Regions from separate parts of the Allobosea sp. ANAM02 genome, predicted to be linked through region 2. Evidence: predicted binding sites of a transcription regulator. Region 2 holds the regulator's gene; each other region holds the start of a gene.
The links. The regulator LexA, encoded in region 2, represses DNA repair genes until DNA is damaged. The targets are predictions, from matches to a motif close to TGTTCNNNNTGTGTTCNG.
Positions count from the first base shown of each region.

Region 1 (4,138 bases), 240 kb from region 2:
GTCCTCGCGCAACTGCTTCAGCGCTGCCCAGGCCCGCACGACGCCCGCCACCGTGTTGCGATCGGCGATGCCGATGCCGGAATAGCCGAGCAGCAGCGCCGTCAGCACCATATGCGGCCCGGGCGAGGCGCCGCGCAGGAAGGAAAAATGCGTGGCGGCAACGGGTTCGGCGAAGGGGCTCATGGCATATGTGCTCCCTGCCCCCCACAGCCCTCATCCTGAGGAGTGGGCAACGCTCGCGTCTCGAAGGGTGCTTCAGGAGGCTCCGGAACCATCTGGACCATCCTTCGAGACGCCGCTTCGCGGCTCCTCAGGATGAGGGCTGAGGCAAAGATTGGCTGGCGAGCTTGGCACATCATGCGAAGAGCCCGTGCAGGAACCAGCGCGGCGGGGCGGCATCGGCCTCGTAGAAGCCGATGCGGTAGAGCCAGAAGCGGCGACCTTGCGCATCCTCGACGCGGTAATAGTCGCGCATCGGCTCGTCCGAGCCGTCGCGCCACCATTCCGGCGCGATGCGCTCGGGGCCTTCGGCGCGGGCGACGTCATGGGTGAGGCGGCGCCAGCGGAAGCGGATCGGCGGACCGTCCGGCACCTCCGCGATGGCCTCGACGGGCTGAGGCGGCTCGAAGAGCTGGAGCGGGCGGGCCGGGGGGGCCTGCGCCTCGGGTGTAGACCATTCGGCCTCCAGCAGCGGCGCGGCGGCCGATAGTGCTTTCGCGGCGCGAACGGGATGGTGCGTGTCCTGTGCTACGAAGCGCAAGACACGGTCGCGGCCGAAGCGGGTGACGAGCCGGTCGACGAGATCGGCCACCGCCTCCTCCTCGACCGCACGACCGTCGAGGCTGTGCTGGGGCGTGTCGAGCGGTTCGCAGAGCGGCACGGCGAGCTTGATCGCATCGAATCCGAAACCGGGATCGAGCGGATCGGACAGGGTCTCGACGCGCTCGCGATAGAGCCGGAGCAGCGCCTTGGCGTCGCGCGACGGGCGGCCGGTCTCGATGGCGAGGCGGCGCACCGCGCCGTCGCTGCGGAAGAAACCGAGTTCGAAGACGCGCCCGCCCTCGCCGCGGGCTTCCAGCACGCGGGCGGCCTCCCCGATCAGCCTGACGACCACGGCTTCCAGGCTCGCAGTATCGGCGAAGGGCTCGGCGAAATGGCGCTCGACCACGCAATCGGGCGGCGGGCGCAACGGCGTGATGCGGCGATCCTCATGGCCGAGGATACGCCGGAGCTTGACCGCCAGCCCCTCGCCGAAGCGGGCGGAGAGCGTCTCAGACGGCCGCTCCGCGAGATGGTCGAGCGTCTTGAGGCCGGCGCGGGAGAGCGCGATCACGGTCTCGGCGTCGGTATCGAGCGCGGCGGTCGGTAGCGGGCGGAGCCACGCCTCCTCCTGGCCGGGCGGGACGATGCCGCCGCGGCCATGGCGGGCGCAGGCACGGGCCGCGTCGGGCGTTCCGGCGATGGCAGCCTTGAGCTGAAGGCCGCCGCGCTGCATGGCGCGCGCAGCCAGATTGCCGAGCCCGGCCTCGCCGCCGAAGAGATGGGCGCAGCCGGTGATGTCGAGCATCAGGCCATGCGGCTCGTCGAGCGCGACCAGCGGGGTGAAGCGGTCGCAGAAACCGGCGAGCGCTTCGAGGAATTCGTGATCGGCCTGGGCTTGCGTCTCCAGCGCGACGAGATCGGGAATGCGGGCGCGGGCATCGGCGAGCGTCATATCCCGCGTCAGGCCGAGTTCGACGGCGCGCCGGTCGCAATCGACGATGCGCAAGGCATTGCCCTGTATCCCGGTCAGGACATGCGGCTTCTCAGCCGGCGCGCCGGAGGCCGGAATCGCGCCCGTCCGCCGCAACCTGTCCGTCGCCAGATAGGGGAACCAGAGGGCGAGATAGCGGCGCGGCATGGTCAGTCCGGGAGGCTCGATCGAAAAGGCTGCGTTCCGCAAAGCAATGTCGGTCACGGTCCCACTCCACACGCCACTCACGCCCGGCCGCGCCGCCGCGCTGGCGCAGCAATCTCAGGGCGAAGGCCGGCGCCCCCGGCGCATTCGCCTCCAGCGCCCGCGAGGCGAGCGCCCTCACCTGCCAGCGGGTGCGCGCCGCGCTCGGCGCCTCGGCCGCCGCGACGCGCAGCAGCAGCACCGGCACGCCCGAAGCCTCCGCCGCCAAAGCCAGGCGGCGGCTTGCCGTCAGGTCGAAAGGGCGCGGCTCGCCCCAGGGCTCGATCAGCACGGCACCCAGCGCAGGGCAGCGCGCCGCCTCGGCCCCAGCCCGCAACACGCCCTCGCCGTCGCGCGCCCGCACCAGCAGCAGGCGCGCCGGATCGAGGCCGAGTTCGTTCAACCCCGGCGCATGGAGCCGCCCGGCCTCGGCATCGACGAAATCCTGCCGCGCCCAGAGAATGGTGCGGTCGCTGGCCTTCTCTTCCGCCTGCCCCGCCCGCAATGCGAGGCCGAGCGCGAAGCCGGTCGCGGCGGCGAGATCGGCCACCTCGGCGGCATAGACCTCATGCAACGCCGCCCGCGCGAGCCCGCCATTCAGGACTTCGTCCAGAGCGGACACGCCCAGATCGATCCGCCCGGTCGCAGCCGGACCGCTCCGCAGGGCGGCCTCAGTGAGGCTGCGGCGAAGGTCGGACAGGGTCGGCGCGGTTTCCGGTATGAGGGGCACGGCAATTGTTCTCTCTTTGTTCTTTTATAGAACGCCCCTTTCCGGAAGGCGAGTCGAGTCTTCCGGCCGTCCCCATGCCCCTGCCAGGGCGTGGCGCAAAATGCCTGGCTGGAAACTCCAGCCCTCATCCTGAGGCAGCCCGCACAGGCGACGATCATGCATGGGCCTGACAAGAAGGCGTCTCCGGCGGGCCGAGCATGGCGGAACGCCTCGCCGCAGGTTAGCGTCGGAGCATGTGGGGGATTCTCCAAGACTACTGGCCGCATATCCTCGCGGTCATCACCATCGCCATGTCGACGGTCGCCGGCGCCCATGCGGTGATGACGAAGGACGAGGTGCGCGCCGCCATCGGCTGGGTCGGCGTCATCATCCTCTCGCCGATCGTCGGGCCGCTGCTCTACGCCATCGCCGGGGTCAACCGCATCCGGCGAGCCTCGATCCTGGCCCAGCGGCCGGGCCACGGCATGGCGTCGGCCGATTTCCATGTCGAGGACGAAGCGGTCGCGACGCAGTTCGGCCGGCGCTTCCTGGCGCTCAAGACACTGGGCGACCGCGTCGCCCGCCATCCGCTGACCACCGGCAACCGCATCGAGACGCTGGAGACCGGCGACGAAGCCTATGCCGCGATGCTCACGGCGATCGCGGCGGCGGAGCGCAGCATCATCCTGGAGAGCTATATCTTCGACCGCGATCCGCTCGGCCTGCGCATCGCCGATGCGCTGATCGCCGCGCATCAACGTGGAATCGCGGTCCGGGTGCTGATCGACGCGGTCGGCGCGCGCTATTCGGTGCCGAGCATCGCCGGGCATCTGCGCGAGGGCGGGGTCGCGGTCGATGTCTTCAACGGCAACATCATCATGGGCCTCAGGCTGCCCTATGCCAATCTCCGGACGCACCGGAAGATCATCGTCATCGACGGCGTAGCCGGATTCATGGGCGGCATGAATATCCGCGAGGGCTTCACCCGCGAATTCGCCGGCGAGGCCTTCGCCCATGACACGCATTTCAAGGTCGAAGGCCCGGTAGTGGCCGATCTCTTCGCGGTGGCAGCCGAGGACTGGTGCTTCGCCACCGGCGAGGCGCTCGCGGGTCCCGCCTGGGAGATTCCCGCGCTGGAGCGCGTCGGCATGCCCGTGCTGGCACGCGCAGTGCCGTCCGGCCCGGACGCCTATCTGGAGACCAATCACAAGCTGTTGACCGGGGCGCTCTCGGTGGCGCGCCAGTCGGTCAAGATCATGTCGCCCTATTTCCTGCCGGACCAGGAACTGATCAGCGCGCTCGTCACCGCGGCGCGGCGTGGCGTCGACATCGATATCGTCGTGCCCTCGGTCAACAATCTCGTGCTGGTCGACCGCGCCATGACCGCGCAATTCGACCAGATCCTGAAGAACTACTGCCGGATCTGGCGCTCGACCGGCGCTTTCGACCATTCCAAGCTGCTCGCCATCGACGGGAGCTGGGCCTATGTCGGC
Region 1 is NZ_AP022848.1:3,024,904-3,029,041, forward strand. Features, by position in the region: gene OCUBac02_RS14545 (error-prone DNA polymerase) at 1-183, opposite strand, end outside; gene OCUBac02_RS14550 (Y-family DNA polymerase) at 356-1,900, opposite strand; gene OCUBac02_RS14555 (ImuA family protein) at 1,806-2,666, opposite strand; gene OCUBac02_RS14560 (phospholipase D-like domain-containing protein) at 2,900-4,138, shown strand, end outside.
Region 1: a site for LexA is predicted at 2,673-2,690, ahead of OCUBac02_RS14555 (ImuA family protein). Genes of this name have one in related genera too.

Region 2 (4,138 bases):
CGTGCCGGCCGACCGCATCGTCATCAGCGAGAGCGGCATCTTCACGCATGACGACATCGCCCGGCTCAACCGGATCGGCGTGAATACCTTCCTCGTCGGCGAGAGCCTGATGCGGCAGGCCGACGTCACCACCGCAACGCAGGCGCTGCTCACCGGCAAGGCCGTCGCGGCGTGAGCCGGCTCAGCCATCTCGACGCGCAAGGCCAGGCGCATATGGTCGATGTCGGCGGCAAGGCCGAGACGACCCGCATCGCGGTCGCCGAGGGCCAGGTCGTCATGGCGCCGGAGACGATCGCGATCGTGCGCGATGGCAACGCCAGGAAGGGCGATGTGCTCGGCACCGCGCGCCTCGCCGGCATCATGGCGGCGAAGCGCACGCATGAGCTGATCCCGCTGTGCCACCCGCTGCTGCTGAGCAAGATCGCCGTCGACCTCGCCATCGACGAGGCCCTGCCAGGCGTGCGCGTGCGTGCCGAGGTCAAGATGAAGGGCCAGACCGGCGTCGAGATGGAGGCGCTGACCGCCGTCTCCGTCGCCTGCCTGACGGTCTACGACATGGTCAAGGCCGTCGACCGGGCGATGCGGATCGAGAATATCCGCCTGCTGCACAAATCCGGCGGCCAGTCCGGCGATTACGAGGCGAAAGTTGGCTAAAGGAATGAGCATGATGTCATCCGAAAACCGGTTCCCACTTTTCGGCATCATGCTCTGATGGCGCTCACCCCGGTTCCCGTCGCGCGCAAGGCGCTGCTCGACAGCATTCCGGGACCGGCCGAGGCGGAAGCCCTGCCGCTGGCGCAATGCGCCTGGCGGGTGCTGGCCGGCGAGGTCAAGGCGCTCAGGACCCAGCCGCCCTTCGCCAATTCCGCCATGGACGGCTATGCCGTGCGCGGCGACGAGATGGCGGAAGGCGTGTCGCTCTCGGTGATCGGCGAATCCGCTGCCGGCCGGGCCTATGAGGGCGCCGTCGGACCGGGAGAAGCCGTGCGCATCTTCACGGGCGCGCCGATGCCTGAGGGCGCCGACACCATCCTGATGCAGGAAGATGCCGACGGCGTCGGAAGCCCGGTCATCCGCGTCCGTGTGCCGCCTGCCAAGGGCAAGTTCCTGCGCGCCGCGGGGCTGGATTTCCACGAAGGCGACGTCCTGCTCTCCGCCGGCCGCGTGCTCGACAGCGCGGCGCTCGGCCTTGCCGCCGCGATGGGGCATCCGACCCTGCCCGTCCGGCGCAAGCCGCGTGTCGCGATCCTCGCCACCGGCGACGAACTGGTGTCGCCCGGCGAGCCGGTCGGCCGCGACCAGATTGTCGCCTCGAACTCGTTCTCGCTGGCCGCGCTTGTCGAGAAGGCCGGCGGCACCGTGCTCGATCTCGGCATCGCCCGCGACGACCATGCTGATCTGGCCAGCAAGATCGCAAGGGCGAGCGAGGCCGATGCCGATGTGCTGATCACGCTGGGCGGTGCCTCCGTCGGCGCGCATGATCTCGTGCAGGAGGCGCTGACGCGCGCCGGCATGGCGCTCGGCTTCTGGAAGATCGCTATGCGGCCGGGCAAGCCGATGATGACCGGGCGGCTCGGCCGGATGGTCGTGGTCGGCCTGCCGGGCAACCCGGTCTCCTCGATCGTCTGCGGCCATCTCTTCGTCCTGCCCCTGATCGAGGCGCTGCTCGGCATCGCCGATGCCGATCGCGACCGCAGCATCCCCGCCATCCTCGGCCGCGACATGCCCGGCAATGACGAGCGGGAAGATTACCTTCGCTCGGAGCTCGCGCTGACGCCGGAAGGCTGGCTCGCGACGCCCTTCGACCGGCAGGATTCCTCGACGCTCGGCACGCTGGCGCGGGCGCAGGCCCTGACGATCCGCCCGGCCCATGCCGCCCCGGCCAGGAAGGGCGATGCCTGCCGGATTCTGCCCTTGCGGTAGCAACTTGCGGAACACAAGCAGAACGCGTATGGTGTTCGTGCTTTGTTTCGAATCTGCGCTTTGAGGGGCTGGCGGCGACCATGCTGACACGCAAGCAACACGAACTCCTGCGCTTCATCCAGGAACGCTTGCGCGAAAGTGGCGTACCCCCCTCCTTCGACGAGATGAAGGACGCGCTCGACCTGCGCTCGAAATCCGGCATCCACCGCTTGATCATGGCGCTGGAGGAGCGCGGCTTCATCCGCCGTCTGCCGAACCGGGCGCGCGCGCTCGAGGTCATCAAGATGCCGGACGGGCTCGGCGCCCCGCAGCCGCGCCCGCGCTTCAACCCGGCCGTCGTTCAGGGCGGCCTGGGCGCGCAGCCGAGCGTCGCCAAGCCCCGGCCCGCGGCGGTCGAGGACGACAGCCGGCATGCCATCGCCATCCCCGTCATGGGCCGGATCGCGGCGGGCACGCCGATCTCGGCGATCCAGAGCCGCAGCCACACGGTCTCGCTGCCGCCGGACATGCTCGGCTCCGGCGAGCATTACGCGCTGGAAGTGCGGGGCGATTCGATGGTTGAGGCCGGCATCCTCGACGGCGACACGGTCGTCATCCGCCGGCAGGACACCGCCAATACCGGCGATATCGTCGTGGCCCTGATCGACGACGAAGAGGCGACGCTGAAGCGCCTGCGCAAGCGCGGCTCCTCCATTGCGCTTGAGGCGGCGAACCCCGCCTATGAGACCCGCGTGCTTGGGCCCGACCGGGTCAAGATCCAGGGCCGCCTCGTCAACCTGATGCGGCGTTACTGAAGGCGTTCCGTGTCGGGGGCGGGGTCGCTGTCGGCCGACGATGCCGAGCGTGCGGCGGTGGGTTGGTTGGCCGACGCCGCCGGACGAGCTTCGCGCCGGCGGCTCCATGGGCGCTCGGCATCGCTCGGCTCCGAGGTTCGGCTGCTCCACCCCGATGCCTTGCGATAGAGCGAGGTTGCGCCGTCGCGCGTAAGCGCCATCCGCTCGATCAGCCTGGCCTTGCAGGTCCCGCTCCAGGGGATCGCGGTGACGACGAGATCGGCCCGTAGGCAGTCCTCGATGATGGCGAGGCGCTCGCGCGTATAGGAAATCGTGCGCTTGTCGGCCGTCTGCGCGACGCAAGCCAGACGATCGCAGGCGATGCCGGCGCGCAATGTCGGATCGTCGGGTGAGCGGCTGTCGCCATCGGCCGCGAGCCATTGCTGCAGAACGAAGCGGCTGGGCTTTCCGGCGATGGCGAGGCGCCCGTCGGCGCCGCGCACGGCCAGACCCGAGCCGTCGCGCTCGATCAGGATTTCCGGCCGTTCCGGCTTGCCGGCGATGGCGACGCCGAAGACCAGCGGCACAGCCGCCAGCCATCGCCAGGCCGTCGTCCAGAGCGCAAGCCACAGTAACGCCATCGCGAAGCACGCCAGCACCGCGGGGCCGAAGGCCGCGACCGTCACGGTGGAGTGATCGATGGACGCGACCCAATGCGCGACCTTGAGCACCACGTCGGAAGCCAACCCCATCAGGGCCCAGGCCGGCCAGTCCAGTCCGAACGGATAGGCGAGCACGCCGAATACCGCCGCCGGCATCACGAAAAGCGAGACGAAGGGCAGCGCCATGGCGTTGCCGAGCAGGCCGAAGGGATTGAAGGTCTGGAAATGATAGGCGCCGAAAGGCGCGGTCGCGGCGGTCGCCAGCATGGTGGTGACGAGGATGCCGAGCGCCGCCATCCAGATCGATCCGAGCGGCCACGGCAACGCGGGCGGCGGCTCGCTGCGATCTCTCCTTTCCCAGCGCTCGGCGAAGGCGATCAGCGCCGCGACCGCGCCGAAGGACATCTGGAAGCTCGGCCCCAGCAGCGCCTCCGGCTCGCGCAGCAGCACGATCATGGCGGCGAGCGCGAGATTGCGCATGCTCAGCGCCGCACGATCGACCAGAATCGCCCCGAGCATGACCAGCGTCATGATCAGCGAGCGCTCGGTCGCGACATCGCTGCCGGAAAAGATGCAATAGGCGGTTGCGCCGATCATGGCCGCGACCGCCGCGAGCTTCTTGACCGGCCAGTGCAGCGCCACCGTCTGCGACAAGGCCAGCAGCGCGCGGACCAGCCAGAAGATGGTCCCGGCCGCCAGCACCATGTGCAGGCCCGAGATCGAGACGATGTGGTAGATGCCGGCGGCGCGCAGGTCGTTGTTCGTGGCTTCCGTGATCAG
Region 2 is NZ_AP022848.1:2,783,139-2,787,276, reverse strand. Features, by position in the region: gene trpC (indole-3-glycerol phosphate synthase TrpC) at 1-175, shown strand, start outside; gene moaC (cyclic pyranopterin monophosphate synthase MoaC) at 172-654, shown strand; gene OCUBac02_RS13435 (molybdopterin molybdotransferase MoeA) at 712-1,923, shown strand; gene lexA (transcriptional repressor LexA) at 2,004-2,717, shown strand; gene OCUBac02_RS13425 (ComEC/Rec2 family competence protein) at 2,711-4,138, opposite strand, start outside.

Region 3 (4,138 bases), 640 kb from region 2:
TATCGCGTCCGCGTTTCCCCCGTCCGCCGCGAGGCCACGACGGCGACGCTCTGGTCGGTCTCCGACATCACGCCGGAGCGCGAGCGCCAGGAGAACGCCTTCCAGGAACTCCAGCACGCGATCGACTATCTCGACCACGCGCCGGCCGGCTTCATCTCGATCGACGCCGACGGCGAGATTTCCTATCTCAACGCCACTCTCTCCGGCTGGCTCGACTTCGACCTCGCCCGCTTCGGCTCCGGCGGCCTGCATCTCGACGATGTCTGCACCCCTTCCGCCGCCGCCCTGATCCAGGCGATCCGCGGCCAGCCCGGCGATGTCCGCGTCGAGGTGCTCGATGTCGACCTGAAGCGCCGCAACGGCGCGCCCCTCCCCGTGCGCCTGCATCATCAGGTCGCCTTCGGCCAGGACGGCCGCGCCGGCCCCTCGCGCACCCTCGTCCTCAACCGCACCGCGGGCGAGGCCGGCGCCGATGGCGGCAGCGATGCCGAGGTCCGCTTCGCCCGCTTCTTCCATTCGACGCCGATGGCGATCGCGACCGTCGACGAGACCGGCGCGATCCTGCACTCGAACGCCGCCTTCGCCCGCCTGATCCCGGCAGGCCTGCGCCCCCGCACCATCCACGATCTCGTCGCCTCCGGTGCGGGCCTCGACGCTGCGCTGGCCGAGGTGGTCGCCGGGCGTTCGGGCGGCGCCCCGCTCGATCTCGCGCTCGCCGGCGAGGACGGCCGCTCGGCCAAGCTGTACCTTACCCCCGTCGCCGGCACCGAGGGCGGCGACGGCGAGCGCGCCATCGTCTACGCGCTGGAGACGACGGCCGAGCGCAAACTGCGCGACAACATGGATCAGGCCGGCAAGATGCAGGCGGTCGGCCAGCTCGCCGGCGGCATCGCGCACGACTTCAACAACGTGCTGCAGGTCATCATCAACGCCTCCGAGTTCCTGCTGGCGAGTCATCGGCCCACCGACCCGTCCTTCCCGGACATCATGCAGATCAAGCAGAACGCCTACCGCGCCGCGGCGCTGGTGCGGCAGCTTCTTGCCTTCTCGCGCCGCCAGACCCTGCGCCCGCAGGTGCTGGAGCTGGGCGAGGTGCTCTCCGACCTCTCGCTGATGCTGAAGCGCGTCGTCGCCGACAAGGTCACGCTCGACGTCCGCCAGGGCCGCGACCTCTGGCCGGTCAAGGCCGATCTCGGCCAGCTCGAACAGGTCATCGTCAACCTCGCCGTCAACGCCCGCGACGCCATGCCGGACGGCGGCAGGCTTGCGGTGCGCACCCGCAACGTCGCCCGCGAGGACTGCGCCTCTTTCGGCCACGAGGCCCTGCCGACCGACGATTACGTGCTGCTGGAGGTCGAGGATACCGGCACCGGCATCCCGCAGGAGCATCTCGACAAGATCTTCGAGCCCTTCTTCACCACCAAGGAGGTCGGCAAGGGCACCGGTCTCGGCCTCTCCATGGTCTACGGCATCGTCAAGCAGACCGGCGGCTATGTCTTCGTCGACTCGACCATCGGCAAGGGCACGGCCTTCCAGATCTTCCTGCCCCGCCATGTCCCGAGCCAGGAGGAGATCGCCGCGGAAGCCGCCGCCAGGGAAGCGCCGAAGAAGCTCGCTGCCGACCATACCGGCGCCGGCGTCATCCTGCTGGTCGAGGACGAGGATGCGGTCCGCGCCCTCAACGCCCGTATGCTGGTCTCGCGCGGCTACACCGTCCACGAGGCTGCCTCCGGCGTCGAGGCGCTGGATACGTTCCTGCAGAACGACGGCCAGATCGATCTCGTCGTCTCCGACGTGGTGATGCCGGAAATGGACGGCCCGACGCTGCTCGGCGAATTGCGCAAGCGCAACCCGAACACCAAGGTCGTCTTCGTCTCCGGCTATGCCGAAGAGGCCTTCCGCAAGAACCTGCCGGAAGGCGAGGAATTCCACTTCCTGCCCAAGCCCTTCACGATGAAGCAGCTCGTCGAGACCGTGAAGGCGGCGATGGGCTGAGGGCCCGTTCCAGCCTCTCTCAGCCCTCATCCTGAGGAGCCGCGTAGCGGCGTCTCGAAGGATGTTTCAGGAGGCTCCCGGAACATCTGGAACATCCTTCGAGACGCAAGCCTCCGGCTTGTTCCTCAGGATGAGGGCTGAAGCGACCGGCGCCCATGCCTCCCGTGACAGCTCCTGACACATCTCCTGACAGAAACTGACACTGAGAACAAAAAAAGAACTTGATAGCAGGAACAAAGCGTGACCATTCTCATGTCAAGACGCATTGAGATGTCCCCCTCGCCCTGCCATAAGGAGCCCGAAACGTGAATCAGGCGAATCTCAAACTCGTGGAAGGCTCCTCGATGGACAAGGCCAAGGCGCTCGATGCGGCGCTCTCCCAGATCGAACGCGCCTTCGGCAAGGGCTCGATCATGCGGCTGGGCAAGAACCCGCAGGCGATCGAGATCGAGACGATCTCGACCGGTTCGCTCGGCCTCGACATCGCGCTCGGCGTCGGCGGCCTGCCCAAGGGCCGCATCGTCGAGATTTACGGGCCGGAATCCTCGGGCAAGACCACGCTCGCCCTGCACACCATCGCCGAGGCCCAGAAGAAGGGCGGGGTCTGCGCCTTCGTCGATGCCGAGCATGCGCTCGACCCGGTCTATGCCCGCAAGCTCGGCGTCAATCTCGACGACCTCCTGATCTCGCAGCCCGATACCGGCGAGCAGGCGCTGGAGATCACCGATACGCTCGTCCGCTCCGGCGCGATCGACGTGCTCGTGGTCGACTCGGTCGCGGCGCTGACGCCCCGTGCCGAGATCGAGGGCGAGATGGGCGATGTCCAGCCGGGCCTCCAGGCCCGCCTGATGAGCCAGGCCCTGCGCAAGCTCACCGCCTCGATCTCGCGCTCGAACTGCATGGTCATCTTCATCAACCAGATTCGCATGAAGATCGGCGTGATGTACGGTTCGCCGGAGACGACCACCGGCGGCAACGCGCTCAAGTTCTACGCTTCCGTGCGCCTCGACATCCGCCGCGTCTCGACGCTGAAGGAGCGCGACGAGGCGACCGGCAACCAGGTCCGCGTCAAGGTCGTCAAGAACAAGGTCGCGCCGCCCTTCAAGCAGGTCGAGTTCGACATCATGTTCGGCGAGGGCATCTCCAAAGTCGGCGAGCTGATCGATCTCGGCGTCAAGGCCGGCATGGTCGAGAAGGCCGGCGCCTGGTTCTCCTTCGACAGCCAGCGCCTCGGCCAGGGTCGCGAGAACGCCAAAAGCTTCCTCAAGGCCAACCCGGACGTCGCCGCCAAGATCGAGGCCACGATCCGGCAGAATTCCGGCCTCGTCGCCGACCGCATCCTCGACGAGGCAGCGCCGACCGCAGACGATCTCGACGAAGGCGAGGCCTGAGACATCGAACGCCGTCATGCTCGGGCTTGACCCGAGCATCTCGGGCCGAATGAGGCGACCTATCCTGAAAGAGGTTTTCGGGTCTGCGCTTCGCTCCGCCCGAGAATGACGTTCCAATGCAACGGGCGGCCTCCGGGCCGCCCTTTTCGTTTGCCGGTAAGGCCTTGGACCAGTGCAGCGCATCGAGCTTTCTGGACAGGCGCGAGCCGCCTGACTAGAACCGGACCTTCCTGCCGGGTGCGCCCGGCTTCTGCCCGAGTTGAGAAGCGCAAAAGAGCGATGAGCGGCGTCAACGATATCCGGTCGACCTTCCTCGACTACTTCAAGTCCCAGGGCCACGAGATCGTGCCGTCGAGCCCGCTCGTGCCGCGCAACGACCCGACGCTGATGTTCGCCAATTCGGGCATGGTGCAGTTCAAGAACGTCTTCACCGGCCAGGAGAAGCGCCCCTATTCGCGCGCCACCACCGCCCAGAAATGCGTGCGCGCCGGCGGCAAGCACAACGATCTCGACAATGTCGGATACACCGCCCGCCACCACACCTTCTTCGAGATGCTGGGGAACTTCTCCTTCGGCGATTATTTCAAGGAACAGGCGATCCATCACGCCTGGACCCTGGTCACGCGCGAATTCGGCCTACCCAAGGACAAGCTGACGGTCACCGTCTATTCCGAGGACGACGAGGCGCATGCGCTCTGGAAGAAGATCGCCGGCCTGACCGACGACAGGATCATCCGTATCCCGACCTCGGA
Region 3 is NZ_AP022848.1:2,142,087-2,146,224, reverse strand. Features, by position in the region: gene cckA (cell cycle histidine kinase CckA) at 1-1,995, shown strand, start outside; gene recA (recombinase RecA) at 2,301-3,386, shown strand; gene alaS (alanine--tRNA ligase) at 3,666-4,138, shown strand, end outside.
Region 3: a site for LexA is predicted at 2,200-2,217, ahead of recA (recombinase RecA). Genes of this name have one in related genera too.